3 regions of the Ruegeria sp. CF5 genome follow, and region 2 is predicted to be linked to each of the others. Evidence: riboswitches for the same ligand, from Rfam matches in the RefSeq annotation. Region 2 holds a riboswitch; each other region holds the start of a gene.
What was found. A riboswitch is a leader RNA that binds a small molecule or an ion and turns the genes downstream of it on or off. The one in region 2 is predicted to bind cobalamin.
Positions count from the first base shown of each region.

Region 1: another riboswitch for cobalamin. It lies ahead of ACR0NW_RS12620 (DUF1636 family protein); the one in region 2 lies ahead of ACR0NW_RS09230 (CbtB domain-containing protein).
Region 3: another riboswitch for cobalamin. It lies ahead of ACR0NW_RS23315 (hypothetical protein); the one in region 2 lies ahead of ACR0NW_RS09230 (CbtB domain-containing protein).

Region 1 is NZ_JBQFRI010000004.1:277,075-283,831, reverse strand. It holds gene ACR0NW_RS12645 (ABC transporter ATP-binding protein) at 1-474, opposite strand, end outside; gene ACR0NW_RS12640 (Rrf2 family transcriptional regulator) at 869-1,273, opposite strand; gene ACR0NW_RS12635 (GTP-binding protein) at 1,378-2,589, shown strand; gene ACR0NW_RS12630 (DUF1826 domain-containing protein) at 2,586-3,221, shown strand; gene ACR0NW_RS12625 (DUF6525 family protein) at 3,218-3,490, shown strand; cobalamin riboswitch at 3,656-3,863, shown strand; gene ACR0NW_RS12620 (DUF1636 family protein) at 3,966-4,322, shown strand; gene ACR0NW_RS12615 (ABC transporter ATP-binding protein) at 4,319-5,104, shown strand; gene ACR0NW_RS12610 (ABC transporter substrate-binding protein) at 5,123-6,070, shown strand; gene ACR0NW_RS12605 (FecCD family ABC transporter permease) at 6,072-6,757, shown strand, end outside.
Region 2 is NZ_JBQFRI010000002.1:596,602-603,358, reverse strand. It holds gene ACR0NW_RS09255 (thiamine pyrophosphate-binding protein) at 1-1,037, opposite strand, end outside; gene ACR0NW_RS09250 (DUF302 domain-containing protein) at 1,116-1,580, opposite strand; gene ACR0NW_RS09245 (DUF1636 family protein) at 1,750-2,085, shown strand; gene ACR0NW_RS09240 (hypothetical protein) at 2,073-2,567, opposite strand; gene ACR0NW_RS09235 (CbtA family protein) at 2,632-3,330, opposite strand; gene ACR0NW_RS09230 (CbtB domain-containing protein) at 3,335-3,505, opposite strand; cobalamin riboswitch at 3,542-3,749, opposite strand; gene cobF (precorrin-6A synthase (deacetylating)) at 3,793-4,536, opposite strand; gene cobA (uroporphyrinogen-III C-methyltransferase) at 4,529-5,257, opposite strand; gene ACR0NW_RS09215 (cobyrinic acid a,c-diamide synthase CobB) at 5,254-6,576, opposite strand; gene cobM (precorrin-4 C(11)-methyltransferase) at 6,563-6,757, opposite strand, start outside.
Region 3 is NZ_JBQFRI010000018.1:6,779-13,535, forward strand. It holds gene recR (recombination mediator RecR) at 1-272, opposite strand, end outside; gene ACR0NW_RS23295 (YbaB/EbfC family nucleoid-associated protein) at 337-681, opposite strand; gene ACR0NW_RS23300 (TauD/TfdA dioxygenase family protein) at 754-1,623, opposite strand; gene ACR0NW_RS23305 (DNA polymerase III subunit gamma/tau) at 1,719-3,482, opposite strand; gene ACR0NW_RS23310 (protein-tyrosine phosphatase family protein) at 3,650-4,153, shown strand; gene ACR0NW_RS23315 (hypothetical protein) at 4,171-4,578, opposite strand; cobalamin riboswitch at 4,667-4,872, opposite strand; gene ACR0NW_RS23320 (TetR/AcrR family transcriptional regulator) at 4,890-5,453, opposite strand; gene ACR0NW_RS23325 (alpha/beta hydrolase family protein) at 5,539-6,396, shown strand; RNA gene ffs (signal recognition particle sRNA small type) at 6,469-6,567, opposite strand; gene nudC (NAD(+) diphosphatase) at 6,734-6,757, shown strand, end outside.

The DNA.
Region 1 (6,757 bases), on a different contig from region 2:
GAGCCCCAGCGCGGGGTCATTCGTTGCGATGTACCCGACAATGACAACAAGTGTACCAGCCTGCAACAAAGGCTCGGACAGGGCGCTGCCCGAGAATTTCCCAACCTGTTCTGCTTCGGCGGAAATCATCGTTGCCATCTCTCCCTGTGAGATCGGCGGCGCATCTTCGATATCGTCGTCTGTTGGATGACAAATGGAGTTTCTCAGGTTGCGGATCATATCCTCGCCTAACCGGCTGGAAAGGTAACCAAGCACCCACTTGAGAGCGAGACTCAGGAGAATAACCGCGCCCATTGCCAATCCAAGTGTCACCAGTTGGGACTTCGTTATCCAACCGTAGGTCAGCCCGTTCACTAACTCTTTTTGATAATTCAAGGGTAACGCGGCAAGCCCTGCAATGGCGAGGGAAAGCAGGATGTTGATTGTTTGCTTGCGACCTGTTGCTAACCAAATAGATTTGTAAAACTGGATCATTCGAGCCGTCCTTCCCCCAAACAAGCGCTCTGATTATTAATGACAAGTGCTGATTTTGTATGCGCTTTGAGTAACTTGAACCAATATATTCGAATGGGTTGTTTAAATCTATGGCAGGCCAATAATCTCAACCGCGCCGTGCAACTGTCGTGCCGTCCGGCAATGTTTCAGGGTGAGCGACGTGTGTGTCTGAAAGATATCCTTCGACCAATACGAGCGCGCTAGGCTGCCATTTCTGGTGCCTTTTCTGGGGGTGCTGTTGACCCCCGCATCATCGCTGGTGTTCTGGCTATTTGATTTGCCTTGCGGGCCAAGGCGGCTCTGAAGGTGCAGGCACCCTTGCTGGCCACGCTATGTAGTTGCATGGTAGCTTGCTGCGAAAGTTGATCAGGGCCTATCTGCCCCTGACTTCGGAGATCGTGGTCTCACTGAGACGGCTGATCAGGCTTTGCTCGATTTCCGTCATGATACTCGAAACGCGGCGGTGCAGGGCATGTTCCACTGAACATTCCGGAGCGTGATCTTCGTTGCCGGACGCGATCAGGCTTTCGTCCAGTGCAAGATACACATCTGCAAGGGTAATGCTGTCTGGTTCGCGTGCCAGACGCCATCCACCTGAGTGGCCTTTTTCCGAGGTCAACAGGCCTGCGTCACGGAGGCGTCCCAAGACACGGCGTACTACCACCGGGTTCGTCCCGGAATGCTCGGCAATGTCTGCCGAGGTTCTCACACGATCCGGATCTCCGGCCATGTGGCTTAGCGTGTGCAGGGCGAGGGACAGGCGACTATTGCGCTTCATTTGTGTTTCTTCTCCAAGCGGGCGTCACACGTAACAATGACTGTTGCATTCGTCTAGTAACTATGAGAGTTACATGACTCTCGAGGCACCTTTCGGAGCAACCCATGTCAGATACTCGTCTTCCTGTCACCGTCCTTTCCGGCTTTCTTGGCGCGGGCAAGACCACGCTATTGAACCGCGTCCTGAACAATCGTGAAGGGCGGCGGGTCGCGGTGATTGTCAATGATATGTCCGAGGTGAACATCGACGCTGATCTGGTGCGGGCCGATACCGAACTTAGCCGAACGGATGAAACGCTGGTTGAGATGTCGAATGGCTGCATCTGTTGCACTCTTCGTGATGATTTGTTGGACGAAGTTCGCCGTCTGGCAGCAGAAGGCCGATTTGATTATTTGTTGATTGAATCCACCGGTATCTCCGAACCCTTGCCGGTTGCCGCAACGTTCGACTTTCGCGATGAGTTCGGCAACAGTTTGTCTGACGTGGCACGGCTGGACACGATGGTGACAGTTGTTGATGCGGTAAATCTCCTTAACGACTATTCCTCTCATGATTTCCTGCGGGATCGGGGCGAAACGATGGGCGAGGAAGACGAACGCACACTCGTCCATCTGCTCACGGATCAAATCGAATTCGCTGATGTGGTGGTTTTGAACAAAGTCAACGATGCGGGGGCGGATAAGGTCGACGCAGCGCGCAAGATCATCCGCAGCCTGAATGCGGATGCCGAGATCATCGAGACAAATCACTCCTTAGTCGCCGCCGAGAAAATTCTCGACACCGGCCTCTTTGATTTTGAACAAGCTCATGAGCATCCGATGTGGGCCAAGGAGCTGTACGGTTTTGCCGATCATGTGCCAGAGACCGAGGAATATGGCGTCACCTCATATGTATACCGGGCACGGCTTCCGTTTGTTCCCGAGCGCATTTTGAAAGTCCTCAACGGCGATCTGCCAGGGGTGATCCGGGCCAAGGGGCACTTTTGGATCTCGACACGACCCGACTGGGTAGCTGAGTTTTCGCTGGCCGGGGCGCTGTCCAGTGTAAAACCGCTGGGCACCTGGTGGGCGTCGGTACCGGAGGAGCGGCGCCCTACACATGACAGTGCGAAAGCCTACATGCAGGCCCACTGGCAAGAACCCTGGGGTGATCGTCGTCAGGAAATCGTCTTCATCGGAGCGGGCATTGACTGGCCGGTTTTGAAGGCGCGGTTGGATGCCTGTCTTGTTCCTGCAGCTGCAGCCATGGGGCCCGACACATTGCCCGACTATCCGGACCCGTTTCCAATCTGGCGACGGGTGGAGGATGCCGCATGAACTTTGCCGAAACGCTGGAAAAAGACGCGGCCATTGGCGTCGCGGTCGCGGAAAACCCATCGTCATTCGCCACGTTTCTTCAACCCGGATGCGCTGCTGCGATTTGGCGGAGGCAAGCACCTGCTGACGTCCAAAGCTGGCTGAACAGGCTTGATCCAGAGGTTCTGCCACGCGGACGGGTCATTTTGCCGTCGAACGCGGTCAGGGATGCCCTGGCGAACCTCTGCGACTTGTCTGGTTTGCCTGACACTCCTGAAAGAGAGTGGTTGCAGGATGATATCGTGTCCCTCGCTGACATGTTCTCGGACCTGTTGAATGCAAGGTACCTGCGACTGCGGTTGGATGTTGTAACCACCAACGCCTGTCGTAGATTTCATATCGATGCGATTACCGCGCGGTTGGTTTGCACTTATCGCGGTACCGGAACACAGTACGGTATTTCGCAGGATGGAACGGATCCAGCACATGTGTTCACGGTTGAAACCGGTGCTCCAATTCTCTTGCGGGGGACGCTGTGGCCCGAACAGCCATCGTCAGGGCTGTTGCATCGCTCGCCGCCAATTGAGGGTACAGGTCAGACCCGGCTTGTACTGGTGCTGGACCCCGTGTTCGACCCGGACGACGAAGCATGAGCCGGAATCTCGGGCAATGCAGTCTACGACGCAAGCGGCGTTCCGATGATCCAATGGCTGCATTTGACGGCTTGCCGGCGCCGTTGAGGCGTTGGTTGTCCGAAGCAGCCTTGCCATGGTCCCCCACATCCGCGCGACGCATTTGGTCAAAGTCGCGGGCCCGCGGTCTCACGGCGGAGGAAACACTTCGGTCCCTAAGCGAAGCCGAAGCCAGAACGCTTGCCCGTGACCGGCAATCCACCGTTTTCAAACTCATGTCCCGAACGTGAAGGAGAACTCATGTCTCATTCATCACGGCCTGTTGTTGTTAAACATGCGGCTTTTGGCACCGCTCGATCGATGGCTTTCATGGAACCGGTTTGACGACGCCGAACGCAAAAGATGCAATTGATAGGTTTTGACTCAGGTCCCGATTGACAAGGCATCCGGTCTAAGACAATCAGGGTACAGATGGTTCCCCATGGTACGCCCAGGGGATGAAAAGGGAATACGGTGCGGTCCGCCTGTCGGTGCCAAGTCCGTAACTGCCCCCGCAACTGTAAGCGGTGAGCGACGCCAAACAACCACTGGCCAATAGGGCCGGGAAGGATGGCCAAGCGACGATCCGCAAGTCAGGAGACCTGCCATCGCATGTTTAACCAACCCGGGGCGGGGCGTCCTGGAAGGAGGCTTTGATGGCACGTCTGACACGTGTTTACATGATCGGCACCTTCTGTCCGCGCTTGGCTTTAAGCGGAGCGGACAATGCCGGAAACACCTGACCATTTCCTTCTGATCTGCTCGACCTGTCGCGGCGCACTGTCTGTTGGGGCCATGCGCAATACGCTGACCGGTAAGCTGCCCACGGGATTCGCTATCCGCACAGTTGCCTGTATGGCCGGTTGCGCGCAGCCAACAACTGTCGGATTTCAGGCCGTCGGTAAAGCTCAGTATCTGTTCGGTGACATTGAAAGCGAGGATGACATCGAAGCGCTGGCCAAATTTGCGCAGCAATACCACCACAGCCCGGATGGCTGGACCAATGCCTCCGACCGGCCGGGTCCACTTTTTACAAAAACGCTTTCACGCTTGCCTGGGATCCAATTGGAGGAGCCATCATGACGACCTCGACCTTTCTGGTTGCGCGGGACCTCGAATACTATGCGCTCAATGGTGATGTCCTGCTGCAGGACGCCTCGTTTGAGTTGGACGAGGGCGCGATACTGGCAATTGCCGGTCCGAATGGAGCTGGCAAAACAACGCTTTTGAACCTGCTGTGCGGGACGGCTGAGATCGTGCTGGGCGACGTTCTGGTCAAGGGGCGCAGCCTGAAACAGATGCCTGCCAAAGACCGGGCCCGGATGATCGCCGTTGTCAGTCAGCAAGAGCTTCCCGATGGCAGGCTTTTGTTACGGGATTACGTCGCGATGGGTCAGATTCCGATCCGGGCCGACCGTTCGGCTGCAGAACACGCTGAAGAACTGGACAGGGTACTGAACCTGACCGGCCTGAATGCATTGGCAGACAAACGAATGGCAATGCTGTCCGGGGGCGAGCGGCAACGCGCCCATATAGCGCGGGCTTTGGCACAGAATCCTTCACTGCTGTTTCTGGACGAACCCACCAACCATCTGGACCCGGATGCCAAGGGGAGGATGCTGTCGCTGGTCGCCGAACTGGGCATCACGGTGGTGATGATCGTCCACGATCTGGTGATGATCCCCGAATTCGCCACCCATGTGGCGCTGATGAAATCCACGCGGCTTACGGGAATTGGCCCCGTGGCCGATGTACTGACCCCGGAACGGGTCCGCGACACGTTTGGCGTCGATTACCTGTGCTTTCACCACGAAGGCCGCATCATCCCGGCGCTGGATATCCGAAGAACAACAGTCTCAACCTAAACCAAGGAGCATTCCCGAATGAAACACATCTGGTCCGTGGCGCTGGTCACAGCCATGGCAGGCGCCGCGTCCGCGCAGGAGGTCAGCGTCGACAACTGTGGTGAGCCGCTGGTGTTCGAAACTCAGCCCGAACGGCTGGTCGTACATGACATGAACATGACCGACATGGCCTTTGCGCTGGGTCTGCAGGAGAAGATCGTCGGCCTGACCGGCATCACCGGCTGGTACAAGACCAGCCCGGAATTCGACAAGTTGCGCGGTGATATCCCGGAACTGGCGCCGAAATACCCAACAGTCGAAAACCTTGTTGCGGTCGAACCTGACCTGTTTTTTGCTGGCTGGTATTACGGCATGAAGCCGGGCGGCGACGTCACGCCGGACACGCTGGAGCCCTTTGGCATCAAGACCATGATCCTGACCGAAAGTTGCGTGCATCTGGACAAGGACCGTCCCGAGGCCAGCATGGGCCTGCTGTTCAACGACGTTCTGCGGCTGGGCAAGGTCATGCAGGTCGAGGACAAGGCTGAGGCGTTGGTCACAGGCTGGAAGGAAGAGCTGAACGCGCTTGAAGCCCAGACCGCAGACCTGCCCAAACCGCGCGTCTTCCTGCTGGATGGCCCTGCGGATGCGCCCTTTACCGCGGGCAAATTCGCCATCCCGGACGCGATGATCACCGCCGCTGGTGGTCAGAATGTCACGCATGACATGGACACCAGCTGGGGCCGTACCTCGTGGGAGGCGGTGGCCGCCGCGAACCCGGAATTTCTGGTGCTGCTGGATTATCAAACTGGAAACGGGGCTGCGGACACGTTCAAGTTTCTTCAGGAACATCCGGTGATGTCCCAGACCGACGCCGTGAAGAGCGAGCGCTGGATTGGCCTACGGTACGAAGAGCTGACCCCCGGACCGGCGAACATCAAAGCGATCTCGAAAATGGCACAGGCCATGCATCCGGGTCTCAACTGATATGGGCCGATCCGGTCTGACACTTGTGCTGGGGGCGGTCGTTTTGGCCGCCCTCTTGCTGATTTCAACCATTTACGGCACCACGTCCATTCCGGTCTACGACACAATCACCGCCGTTCTGCTTGGAACGGGGCTAAGCGATGGGGATATGTCGCCGCTGCACCGGATCGTATTTGACCTGCGCCTGCCGCGCGCATTGTTTGCCGCTGTGATCGGTGCGGGGCTGGGCATCGTTGGTGTCGTCCTGCAAACGACAACGCGCAACGATCTGGCTGATCCGTTCCTTTTTGGCCTTTCCTCTGGCGCCGCTGCAGGGGCCGTGTTCGTCATAACAGTCACCGGAGATATTCTGGGGTTCTGGACCCTGCCACTGGCGGCCTTTTGCGGGGGGCTTGTGGCGTCGGGCATTGTGCTGGCACTGGTTCACGGGCTGCGCACAAATGCACCGGAAAAGCTGATCCTTGCCGGTCTTGCGGTTTCCTTCCTGTTTTCCGCCATTACGAATTATCTGATCTTTTCAGGCGACAACCGCGCCGCGCATTCGGTCATTTTCTGGATGCTGGGTGGGCTAGGTCTTGCCCGGTGGGAGACATTCCCGCTGGTCTGCGCCGGGCTGCTGCTGATCCTGTCCTATTCACTTTTTCGCAGCCGCTGGCTGGACGCGCTGCTGACCGGAGACCTGACCGC
Region 2 (6,757 bases):
ACCCTTTCGGGTTCGCCATCGGGCCAGGTTGCACATGCAGGGTTTCCTTTGGCAATGGCCTCGAGCGTGGCGCCGGTATCGGCCACCAGATTCAGACTGGCCTGATGCATGTAGTGATCATTGACCACAGCCGCGATATCGATGACGCGCTTTTTGTCCGGGTCCCAAATCTCGCGCCAGCCGGGGCGCATTTCGATCGGATCATACCCGAGGCAAAGGATCAGGTCAGCTTGCTCCACCAACGGAACCAAATGCTTGTCGGCCAATGGTGACAAGCCTGCTCCGCCCAGACACAATGGATGATCTTCGGGCACGACCCCCTTGGCCTTGTAGGTGGTTACGAACGGGATGCCGAAATGTTCCAGAAACGCCTGCACGATGGCCTTGGAGTCGTCATAGAGCACATCAAGACCGATGATTGCCAACGGGCGTTCGGCTTCGGCGACCCATTTACGCGCCTTCTCAAGGCAGGTTCCTTCGGGCGCGACCGGCGCGGCCCTGGCCAGCCGCCGACGCTTAGTGCCGTTAACCCGTGAATCGGCGACCGAGATGGGAACATCGATATGGATCGGACCCGGACGGGCCTGCGTGGCAAGAGACACCGCCTTGTCAGCAATGATATCCGCCCCTTCTGTAGTCAGGCAGAATGTACCCTTGGTGATCGAGCGATAGACCTGACTGTGATCCATCACCTGATGCGTATAGGTCAGCGCCTCGTCCGCATCGACACATCCGGTCAGAACGATCATCGGCACCCGGTCCTGCAGGGCATTGGCGACCACATTGATACCGTTCATTGCGCCGGGCCCGAGTGTGGCCACAAGAATCGCCGGAGCGCCGTCGCGGTGATGAACACCCTCGGCCATGAACCCGGCCGAATTCTCGTGCTTGGCCAGATGAAAGGTGATTCCGGCCCGTTCCAGCGAATCCACCAGTGTCAGAACCTCGCCGCCGGGCATTCCGAAGGCGTGGCGACACCCTGCCTCATAAAGTCTTGTGGCCAAAAGGTCCGCGGCGCGGGGGGGCTGATCCTGCATCAGTATGCTCCGTTCATCTTGCTGTGCAGCAGATTGCGGAGGCAGCGGGCGGGTGCAAGCCGGATCACGTCAGTGTGACTATTTGATTGCGGATTCCGCGATGTCCTGGAACTTTTCGTCCAGTTCCCGGGCAATTCCGGCCAGTGCCTCGCCGCCTTCTTCGGCATAGGGTGAAAATACATGGCTGGGCGTCTTGTAGGAAAGGGTGGATGTTCCGTCTGCGTTTTCGGTTACGTAGAAACGGATCGGCGCCTCGATCATGGCGGCGGTCGAGGTTTCCAGAACGCGCACCGCGTAGTCATTATTGAAGGCCCCGATCACCCGGTTGCCCGGAATGTTTATGCCTCGCGCTGCTGCGGCCTTGGTCGGTCCAGCCTGCGTAACGACTATCAGGCCGTTGGCCTTTACTGATGCGACAACGTCCGGCACCAGTTCATCATAGGCCTTGTCGGTCGGATACACGGCCCAACCGTCGCGCGGCTGCAGATCATCGGCCCATGCGGGCAGGGCCAACAGGCACAATGCTACCCAGTGTGGTTTCATTTTTCGCCCTCCGGTGTCTTCACGCGGACTTGATGCCAGAATTCTGCTTTGTACGCGCTCACATTCCCGTGTGTATTTGCGGGTTGAGTGCTTGCATACAGCCACCGAAAGCCGCAGTAACTGTAAAAACATGGACGAGGGCGGGATGAGTTCAGAGCGGATGAGGCTGATGATCTGCAGCAGCTGTACCGGGGCGCGGGATCGCGACGCCGAATGGCTGGCCGTCCGCTCGGCGTTGGTGCGCGCAGGGTTGGAGGATCACGTTCAGCTTGGCGTACACGCCTGTTTCAGCAGTTGCGAAGAACCCGCCGCACTTGCGCTGCAGGGGGAAGGCATGGCCTCATATGTATTTTCCGGGATCGATGTGCAGGCTGATGCAGATGATATTGCTGCAACGTGCCAAACTTATCTGAACAGCCCCCTGGGCTGGATTGAAGACGCCCGGCCTTGCGGGCGACTTCGTTTATGTCTGCGCGCGCGTATTCCGGCGTTTCAGTCCACCTGAACCGTCAATTTGGCGCTGACCGGCACGTCGTCCACCGCCAGCGGGCTATGGCTGTTGGCGTTCAGCGACACCTCGACCTCGACCTCGCCTTTAGGCAAATCCGGGATGTGCATCCAGTTGCCATAAAGGCGCGCCAGTTTGGCGCCGTTGATATAGACATGCGCGTGACCTTCGCCCGGCCTGTCATCAGCCGAGGCATTTTCCGGCGCAAAACGGAAATTCTGCGGTTGGACATGCAGGTTCCAACCTGCCATCGGGTCTTTGATCAGGTCGATCTCCAGCCCCGGCGCATCTGGCCCGGCGGGCAGGCTGATGGTTTTGGAATGGTCATGCGCCGCAGCTTCGGTATGCGCGCCGCCGTGATGAGACGGATCTGAATGATCATGACCATCAAAGGTAACACCATTGGCCGCAGCCAACACGAACCCGGCGCCGCCGCCAAAGACCAGACCAATGGCGAAAAGTGCAAGTGAGCGGGACATTTCTTTTCCTTGCAAAAATGAAACGCCCGCCGAATTTACTTCGGCGGGCAAACTTCATGCATGATCAGGTGTTTGCTTCTGCGCGTTTGCTTTCGCTTTGCCAGAAATAACCTGCAAATGCACCGACCAGAATCCACGCCACCAGACCGATGCCGAAGGCGCGCGCGGCGAACAGGGCGCCGATTTCGGTTGGTACAGGACCAGTGAACACATCGGGTTCAGGTGCACCGATGACATGCGGAGCCAGCAAAAGGATCGCTGCAATCACATAGCTGATGATATTGCCCCCAAAGGCAATCAGCCACATGGCCACGGCTGCGGCGGCTGCCGTTGCCCACCACCATATCTGCCGGTCATAGACATCGGCTGCGGCAACTCCGGGTACTTCAGGCGCCAGTGAGAACCCCGGAGCGAAGTGAAGCGCAATAAAGCCGGCAAGGCCCCACAATACGCCGGTTCGGCCGTTGACCTCGTGCCCCTGACCTTCGGCAATCGACATCAGGGCGACCAGAGCCAATGCATACCCAGTGTAGATAAACATCGTGAAGATCACGCTCAGCGCGTCGCGCTGAAGGTCGGAAAACATGCCGGGCAGATCGGGATGGGCTGAAACAGCTTCTCCGCCGAAATGAACCAGTTCACCGGACTCGTAAAGTTCCGCGTGCAGCAATACCGGCTGCACGAATGCAAGCTGCAGCAGAGCGGCTATCAGCCCTGCTGCAGCACCAGCGAACAACGCGCTGGTCAGAATGCGACTGAACATGGTCTCAGTGGCAGGGAAAGCCGGTTGCGTGACGCACGTCGTGTGCGGCGTCGTGCAGGGCCGATGCCTGAACGTGGCCAGCCAGAGTAACGATCCCCAGACCCAGAACCACAGCGAAAATGGCGGGAAGGATGCCTGTATTCGCGGCGGATGCCTTAAGCGTTTTTGTCGTCATTTCTTGTCCTCCTGTGCCGCCGCACCCGACGGCCGGTTTTTAGTTTCTCGCCTGGCAGGTCTCCTGGCTTGCGGGTCGGTGCCTCTGTTCGCCTTCCCCCCGAAGATCGGGAGTGGCCGGTTGAACAGGGGCTCACCACTTACAGTCGCGGGGGCGGCTCTGGCTTTGACTTTCACGAAAGTCGCACCAAATTCCCTCTTAGCATCCGGATTGCTCCGGCGGGACCAGACCCTTCCATTTAGCCGTTAAGGCGACGAAGGCGCAATCATCATTTGCGACGTTTTAGGTCAGTTCTCGCGCCTTTTCAGCAAATAGATATCCATGATCCAGCCATGCGCAGCCCTGTGCATCGCGCGGTTGGCCAGAATCTCCTGGCAAACTTCATTCAAGGGACCTTTGATCAGGATTTCCTCTTTCATCCCGACGTAAGCGCCCCACCAGATGTCATAATCGGCCATCTCAAGGCTCTGGAACGAGCACTCTCCGTCCAGCATCACCGCCACTTTCGAAGCGTGTTCCGGCCAGCCTTCCTCGCGGATTCTCCGCCCAGTGGTCACAACGTATGGTGCGCCCAGATCATTGATCGGAATCGAATGGGCTGCCGTCAACGCTTGCAGCGCGGTAATGCCGGGGATCACTCGGGTCTCTGGTTGCGGGTCCAGTCGTGAGGCGATTCGCAGCGAACTGTCATAAAGCGACGGGTCGCCCCAGATCAGCAGGGCGACATGACGTGCGTTAGGATGGGCCGAGATCGCTTCCTGCCAGCGCAGGGCAATGGCGTCATGCCATTCGTCCACACCACGAAGATAGCCATCGTCGGAGCGGCGCTTTGGGATATCGAAATAGGCAATCTGGGGTGGGGTGTCCGTCACTGAAGCAATGATTTCTTCCCGCAGCCCGGCCAGATCGGCTTTGTTCTCGCCCTTGCGGGGAATGAGGATCAGGTCTGCAGTCTGAATGGCTTTTGCGCCCTGAAAGGTCACATGGTCGGGGTTGCCGGTGCCGATACCGATCAGGGTCAGGTCAAACATCGTCGAACTCTGCCAAAGGGCCGTACAGGATCAGGGCGGGGGCTGTGCCGATCTCAGCCACCAGCTGCTCGGACAGCGCGCCAACCGTTGCGCGGTGCAACTTTTGATCAGGCGTCGAAACCGACTCGGCCATCAGTGCGGGCGTGTCTAGCGGCAGGCCGTGTTCGTGCAGTGCCTCGACCAGCAATGGAAAAGTGCGTTTGCCCATGAAGACCACTGTCGTCGCATCGGGATCGGCCAGCGCGGGCAGGTTCAGGTCTGTGGGTAACTGGCCGCTGACATCATGGCCGGTGACGAATTGCACCCGCCGGGCGGTCAGGCGCCGTGTCAGCGGGATGCCCGCCGCCGCTGCCGCCGCGACAGCAGAGGGGATGCCGGGGATGATTTCATACTCAATCCCGGCGGCGCGCAGGGCAACGAGTTCCTCTTCAAGCCGCCCGAAAAGCCCGCCATCGCCAGATTTCAAGCGCACAACGCGGGCGCCGGTTTGCGCGTAATCCACCAGCAGGCGGCTTACATGGTCCTGTTTGGGCGAAGGGCGGCCCGCGCGTTTGCCTACGCCCACCAGATCGGCATCCTCGCGCGCATGGCTCAGGATGGGGCCGCTGCTGAGGTCGTCAAACAGCACCGCGTCAGCCTTTTGCATCCGGTCCACGGCCTTGAGCGTCAAAAGTTCAGGATCGCCGGGACCCGAACCGATGAACGAAACGAAACCGCTCATGCTGAGGCCTCCGCGATCAGGTGAAAGAATGTGCCGGTCACGTTGCCACGTACCGATCCTGTCTGCGGGCCTTCTGCGCCTTCTGCATCGAATACCCGTGCCAGCGGCGCGTCGGGCTGTTCAACGATTGAGGAATAGTGGAACTCATGCCCTCGCAGGGCCGTTCCCGTCGCAAATCCGGGCATCGGTACCAGCAACTCTGCCTTGCGATAGCCAAGGTTGAACTTGCGCTTTTCATAAGACGTAACCAGCCCCAGCAGACCAGCCATTTGGTGCCGAACACCTTCCTTGTCGATCAGGGCCTGACCTAGGGTCATATACCCTCCGCATTCGCCATGCACGGGCTTGGTCTCGGCGTGTTTGCGCAACCCGGTCAGAAATGTCCCGGCAGAGGCCAAAGTGCCCGCATGCAATTCCGGATAGCCTCCGGGCAGCCAGACCAGATCGGCATCCGCCGCAGGGGCTTCATCCGCCAGCGGCGAAAACGGCAGGATTTCCGCCCCGGCTGCGCGCCAGCCTTCCAGCAAATGCGGATAGGTAAAAGAAAACGCTGCATCCCGGGCCAGTGCGATCCGTTGAGCCGGGGGCCGCGGCAGCGCGGTTGACGATGGCCCATTAGGGCCTGAGGAAGCCGCCCGCTTGATTGCCTCCAAATCAACATGTTCGCGCAGGAACGCGGCGTATCCTACAATCGCGCTTTCCAGATCAGGATGTTCCACGGCTTGAATCAAACCAAGATGCCGCTCGGGCAGTGTCAGATCTCCGCGACGCGGCAGAACGCCCAGAACAGGCAGGCCCGCGCGTTCCATCCCCAGCCGGGTCAGACGCTCGTGCCGTGGGCTGGCACAACGGTTCAGGATGACACCGGCAAAGGGCAGGTCGGGGTTGTACATCCGAAACCCAAGCGCGGTCGCCGCCGCTGATTGCGCCTGACCGCCCACATCCAGCACCAGCACCACCGGCCAGCCCATCCGCTGCGCGGTTTCGGCGCTGGAGCCGTGCCCCAACTCTCCGGGCTTGGCAACGCCGTCAAACAAACCCATCGAGCCCTCGGCCACAACAATGTCCGCCCCTTCGGCCTGCGCCGAAATTGCGTTCAGCAGGGGCTCATCCATCGCCCAACTATCCAGATTGAACGAGGCCCGCCCCGCAGCCGCCCGGTGAAAGGCCGGGTCGATGTAATCCGGACCGCTTTTGAACGGCTGCACGGTCAGGCCGTCTTCGGCCAGCGCCCGCAGTAGGCCCAGCATGACGGTGGTCTTGCCGGTGCCGGAAGAGGGCGCAGAGATTAGAAGGCCCGGCGGGTTAGTCATCACCATGGCTCCAGCTCGACCACGGGCTGTCAGCGCTTTGCGGGCGATAGCGGCGGTCATAATCCTTTGAATACAGGCAGCTTTCGTCGAACCCTTCGCCAGCCAGTGCTGGTCCCACCATGATCAAGGCGGTGCGAGAGATGCTCTCGTCCAGCGCCTCTTTCAGTGTGGCCAATGTGGCGCGAAT
Region 3 (6,757 bases), on a different contig from region 2:
AGGTCGGCCACATCCTCGACCACGCACAACTCTCCGGTTGCGCGGGCTTCGTTGTCGCAGATATCGCAGATATCGGTGGTACCTACATTGCCGCAGTTCAGGCATTCGCGGGCGGTGGCGGCCACCTGCTGCATAGCGTCAGACAGAGGTGTCAGCAGCAGGGCGCGTTTGCGGATCAGGTGCAATACCGCGCGGCGGGCCGAGCGCGGCCCGAGGCCCGGCAGCTTGGCCATCAGGTCGATCAGGTTGTCGATATCGCTGTTCGAACTCACCACGCGTTCTCCTGCAAATGGGCCGGGCACCGATGCCCGGCCATTGATCCGTCAGGAGGGTGTATCAGAACGGCAGCTTGATGTCTTTCGGCAGACCCATGCTTTCGGTGAGTTTTGCCATTTCTTCCTGCGAACGCTCGGCCGCCTTGACCTGCGCGTCCTTGATGGCGGCAAGGATCAGATCCTCGACCACTTCCTTTTCGTCGCCATTGAAGATCGACGGATCAATATCGAGGCCCTTCAGATCGCCTTTGGCGGATGCGGTTGCCTTGACAAGGCCCGCGCCGGATTCGCCTGTGACCACGATGTTGTTCAGCTCTTCCTGCATCTCGGTCATCTTGGTCTGCAGTTCCTGTGCGGATTTCATCATCTTGGCCATATCGCCCAATCCGCCGAGTCCTTTGAGCATTGGTTTTCTCCTGTATGCCGGTTTGACGCCTAGATACGGGGGGTGCGTGCGCGGCACAAGGGGCAGGGTGGCTCAGATGACGCGCACGGAATTCAGACCATCCGCTTCGGTCACCGAGCAGCAGATCGAGCGCAAAATGCGGGGATGATCATAATCCCATGGGCGACCCCGATGCAGGGTTGCGCGCTCATCCCAGATCAGAACATCGCCGACCTTCCACTCATGAGAATAAACATATTCAGGGCGCGTGCAGAATTCGATTGCCTCTTCAAGGGTTTGCTGGCTTTCGGAATGACCCATGCCTTCTATGGCAAAGGCGTGCGAGGCGATAAACAGCGCCTCATCCTTGGTTACCGGATTGGTCCAGATCGCGCGCCATGGCCTGTCGGGCCAGCGGGTCATGCGCGGCAAAGCGGCAAGGTCGGCCGAGATCTTCGACCGGGAATGTGAAAGCCTGTGCCAGATTATTGCATCGCGCAAGGCATCTTTCAGGTGGTCCGGCATATCTGCCCATGCCGCACGCGTTGAGGCGATTTCGGTTTCGCCGCCGCTTGGCGGAACGACATGCGCCGTCAGGATGTTGATCAATGCAGGGATCGGCAGAAATGTGCTGTCGGTGTGCCACAACATGTTGGCCTGCAGATCAAGTAGCCGCAGATCGTCCCGGGCCCGCATTCCTTTGTCGGTCTGGTTGGACAGTTCCGAGACCTGAAACTCCATATCCCGTCCCGCGGCCATGGCTTCGCGATTTTCCAGTGGGCCAAACAATGCGCCAAGGCGCGTGTGATCCGAATCGGAGATGGACTGGCCGGGGAACAGTAGTAGGGAATGCGCCTCGAACGCTGCGCGGATTTCGGGATAGAGGTGACTTTCCGTCACTTCGCGCAAATCCACGTCGTGGATAGTCAGTCCAAACCTTTGATGCAGCGGTGTCGTTCTCATGTCACTCAAACTCGCAGGGTTTTAGTCAGAGTGAGAGGCGCAGGCCCGGGTTTCAAGCCGGTTTGCGACATCGCTGCAGATGTGTGCAAGACGCGTCAGTCTTCTTCGAAGGGATCCCACTCATCCTCGACCTCGGGCAGGGCTTCGGTCTCGACCTTGGCGGCCAGTTGCTCAACCGTCTGGATTTTGGTGATGCGTGCCTTAGGGAACTGTGCCAGCACGGCCTGTACCATCGGATGTTCTCCGGCTTCGGCCCTCAGGGCGAGTTCTGCGGCGTCGCGCAATTCGGCAATCGTTGGCGCATCGCCGTTCGAGGCGACGGACACCGTCCATCTGTTCCCTGTCCAGCGCTGCAGGGATGAACCCAACCGTTGCGCCAGATCCGTCGGGGCCTGTTCGGTTGGCGTGAATTCGATCCGGCCCGGTTGGTATGATACCAGTCGCACACCACTTTCAACCTCGACCAGCAGTTTTACATCGCGGTTCGAGCGGATCAGTTCGACCACATGTTCAAAGGTCGGATAACGCGCAAGGGCTGCCTGCAGTTCCTGCGCCAGCGCGGCAGTTGGTGCACCTCCGCTTCCACGTGGTGGCGGCACGTGTGCAGGTGCTGCAACGACACCCGCATTTGTGACGGCGGCACTATTGCCGTTTACCGGGACGCCACCGCCCGGGCCGCCCGAAGGTGGAGGGGGCGTGTCCTGAAGACGCCGGATCAGTTCCTCGGGGCTGGGCAGGTCGGCCACATGCGTCAGACGGATAACCGCCATTTCCGCCGCCATCATCGCGTTAGGTGCGGCTGCCACCTCTTCCAGCGCCTTCAGCAGCATTTGCCACATCCGGGTCAGTACGCGCATCGGCAGAGCCTGCGCCATCTGCTGGCCACGGGCGCGCTCGTCCGGTGAAACGGTCGGGTCCTCGGCTGCGTCCGGCGTGATTTTGACCACTGATATCCAATGGGTGATTTCGGCCAGATCGCGCAGCACCGCCAGCGGGTCGGCCCCTTCGGCATATTGCGCGCCCAGTTCGGTCAGTGCCCCTGCCGCGTCGCCGCGCAGGATCATGTCTGTCAGGTCCAGTACGCGCCCTCTATCCGCCAGCCCCAGCATCGCGCGCACCTGATCGGCCGAGGTTTCCCCCGCCCCATGAGAAATCGCCTGATCCAGCAGCGATGTCGCGTCACGGGCGGAACCTTCCGCAGCACGGGTGATCAGGGCCAGCGCGTCTTCGGCGATCTCCGCGCTTTCGGCGCTGGCGATCTTGCGTAGCAGGCCAAGCATGTCCTCAGGCTCGATCCTGCGCAGATCAAAGCGCTGGCAGCGGGACAGCACCGTCACCGGAACCTTGCGAATCTCGGTGGTGGCGAAGATGAACTTTACATGCTCGGGTGGTTCCTCCAGCGTCTTGAGCAGCGCGTTGAAGGCGCTGGTCGACAGCATGTGCACTTCGTCGATGATGTAGATTTTATAGCGCGCGCTGGCGGCGCGGTAGCGGACAGAATCGATGATCTCGCGAATATCGTTGACGCCGGTGCGGCTGGCCGCGTCCATCTCCATGACATCGACATGGCGGCCTTCCATGATGGCGGTGCAATGTTCACATTTGCCACAGGGTTCTGTCGTTGGACCGCCTTCACCATCCGGGCCGATGCAGTTCATCCCCTTTGCGATGATCCGCGCGGTGGTGGTTTTGCCGGTGCCCCGAATACCGGTCATGATAAAAGCCTGCGCAATCCGGTCGGCTTCGAAGGCGTTTTTCAGTGTCCGCACCATCGCGTCTTGACCGACAAGATCGGCAAAGGTTTCGGGGCGGTATTTTCGGGCAAGGACCTGATAGGCCGTGGATGCGGTGTCGGTCATGTCTGCTCTGGCGGATTCGTACTGAAGCCGCAGCGTAGAGCCCCCCGCCGCCCGCGTCCACAGCAGGTCGTTGCGAAATTAATTTGGATAATGCCCGATGCGGGGTAAATTACAGCTGTGGGTAACCGGACGGCCATGACTGGCAGGGCCTGTTTGGGGGGAGTTAAATGTCTGAACTGGTGATATACGCCTTGCAGGTCGGCGGCGGAACGCTGGCCATTTCCCCGCTGCCGGGGCGTGGCGGAAGATATTCCGAAGATCTGAACACGATTGCCGACTGGCAGCCGGGTCTTGTGATCTCGATGACCACCGAAGTTGAGATGATTCAGGAGGGCGCGCGGCATTTTGGCACTGACATTCAAAGCCGCGCCAGCCGCTGGGTGCATCTCCCGGTCGAGGATTTCGGGGCGCCGCCTGCCGAAATTCGCGCGCGATGGCGTGACGTCAGCGCCTCTGCCCGGCAGGCGTTGTCGGGTGGCGGGCGCGTGCTGGTGCATTGCAAGGGCGGGTGCGGCCGCTCGGGCATGGTTGCCCTGCGATTGATGGTAGAGTGCGGCGAAACACCGGCAAAGGCGCTGAGCCGCCTGCGCGCCGTGCGCCCTTGTGCGGTCGAGACCGAAGGGCAGTTGGACTGGGCTACAAAGCCCGCGCAGGCGCACGCGCAGCACTGACAGTAACTTGCGGTAACCTAAGCCGAAGCGTGGGTCGGACCGCAGGTGACGGCGCTGGTTGTTCGGGGCGTCGCCTCAAGAATCGCGCAAGGTGGATTGGTGATCCAACCGGATGGCAGGGACGTTGATGCCGGGTTCAATAGGACATCCGCATAGCGGTCCAGCTGAGCGGTTTCTGTTGCTTCATCCACATCGCAGTACACGCGAATCCGGCTCCCATATGCGTGAAACCGCGCCGTACAGCCGCCAAGGCAATGTGCAAGTTCAGTGTTACCCTCGATCTCGAAGCCGTCCGAAGTCGCCCGGCGAGCCTGTGTGACGGCCCTGGTAAGAGTGTTTGCCATGTGCAACAGCGCCGGACAGGGTTCGCCGGTACGTTGGCAGACCGTGGCTGAAAGCACGTGTGTCTCGGTTTTCAAAATCATGATGCGCCCTCCGCGCTACGGATGGGGCGTTGATCAGGGGAAAGACGGCGCTGTGCGTCAAACCCATTACGGACACCCCGCCCGAATTCGAGTTACAGTTTCGATGGCAGGTCTCCTGACTTGCGGGTCATTGCTTTGCCGACCTTCCCGGCCATTCGGCCAGTGGCATTTCGGCATTGCTCTCCGCCTACAGTTGCGGGGGCAGTCGCGGCATTGGTTCAATTGAACCGCACCGTGTTCCCTTTTCATCCCGTCCGAAGATTCGGCACGGAAACCATCACGCAAGTGCTACCCGCACGGAAGCGCCCGGGTCAACGGAATTCGTCGAACCGCATCATCTTTGGAAGTCCGCGCAGTACGTCCGAATTCTGCCGGGCGCGCGCCAGTTGCCATCCCCCCTGCAGCAGGATGAACAGGGCATCTGCCTGAAGGTCGGGGTCTGGTACGTTCAGGCGCCTTGCGTGGTCTTTCACTTCGGTCATCCAGCCTTCGTACAGATGATAGGCGTGCTCGCGAAATTCAGTGTTCTCAGGCCCTTCGAACAGCGTTGCCGAGATGGGGCAGGTGTCCCAATGCCCTGATTTGTCGAAAAGTTTCGCGATCTTGTGGCACAGGGTCTCAACGCCCTCTCGAAAGTTCCCGGCGGGCTCAAACGAGGCTGCGATCAGGCGCAGCATGCCATCCGACGCCCATGTCGCGGCAGCAAGCGCCAGATCGGATTTTCCGTTCGGAAAGTGATGATAAAGCGAACCCTTGGGCGCATTCGCAGCCATAAGCAATTCGGACAAACCAACGCCGTGATAACCCGAACGCTGGAACAACTCGGCAGCGGTGCGGATCAGGCGATCTTTGGTCGGAAGCGGACGTTCGGTCATTTGAATTGCATATTGACGAGATTAGACCGATTGGTCCAGAACGAACTGAATGGACCGATTGGTCCAGTGATTGGCGGGGTTTGTGATGTTGGACAGCCAGAATTCGGTAATAGTCGAAGATTTCAGGTTTCCATCGGGCGGCGCGGAGCTGTCGGCCCGCCTGTATTCACCGGCTGCCGAACCTTCGGTGGTGGTCGTTCTTAACGGCGCGACGGGTGTACCCAGAGACTATTACAAGCATTTTGCCCGATGGCTGGCAGCGGAAAAGGGAATGGCCTGCCTGACCTATGACTACCGCGATTTCGGCCATTCGCAGACCGGCCCACTAAAGGCGTCCACGGTGACCATGGCAGACTGGGCCCTGATCGATATGCCCGCTGCACGAAACGAGATGCGGCGCAGGTTCCCGGACGCGAAACTGTGGGTCATAGGGCATTCTGTCGGCGGGATGCTTGGGCCGGTTCAACCCGGTATTGAAGAGATCGACCGGATGATCTGCGTCTGCTCGGGTCTGGTGCATCACAGTGATCATCCGTGGCCCTATCAGGGGCTGGCGAGGCTGTTTTGGTTTGGTCACGCTCCCCTGCTGGTTCGCTTGATGGGTTATCTTCCCGGGCGGATGATCGGGTTTGGCGCGGACTTGCCGCCGCTGGTCTATTGGCAGTGGCGGAAATGGTGCACCTCGCGGAAAAGCTATTTGCCCGAAGCGGGGCAGGGCCTGCCAGCAGCGGACTGGGGCCGTTCGGACGCTCAGGTAGATATGTTTGCCTTTACCGACGATCAGGTGATTCCGCCGAAATGTGTCTGGCGTCTGGCCGATGTCTATGGCCCCGCAGCGCAAAGGCACGAATTGAATCCGGGCGACTTCGGGCTTAAGGACGTTGGGCATCTGGGGGCATTCGCCCGCCGGAATGCAGCTGTCTGGCCAAAGTTGATGGCGTGAATCGTCGGCCACTGTTACGGGCACAAACCGACAGACCCGCGCGGTTCTTGCGATCACGATTTCAGCGGGAAAAGGTGAGAGGCTGGACATCGACCCAAGCGGGACTCGTTGTGGCTGCTTCCTTCCGGACCTGACCAGGTTGGCGAGGCGCTCGCCCGCGCCAACCTCTCGCAGCCGATATAGGCAACAGATCGGAAAATGGCAACCCGCCAACATCAAACCTAATTAGCTTATGAAACCGCGCCAAGGCGTATATGAGGTCTTTTGACATAAGAACGGGCATTGCGCCGCCGGGCCAGCCGTGGCAGCCATTTGCCCGTAACACATGAGGGCGGGCATGAAACGCGCAGAGCAGGTAACA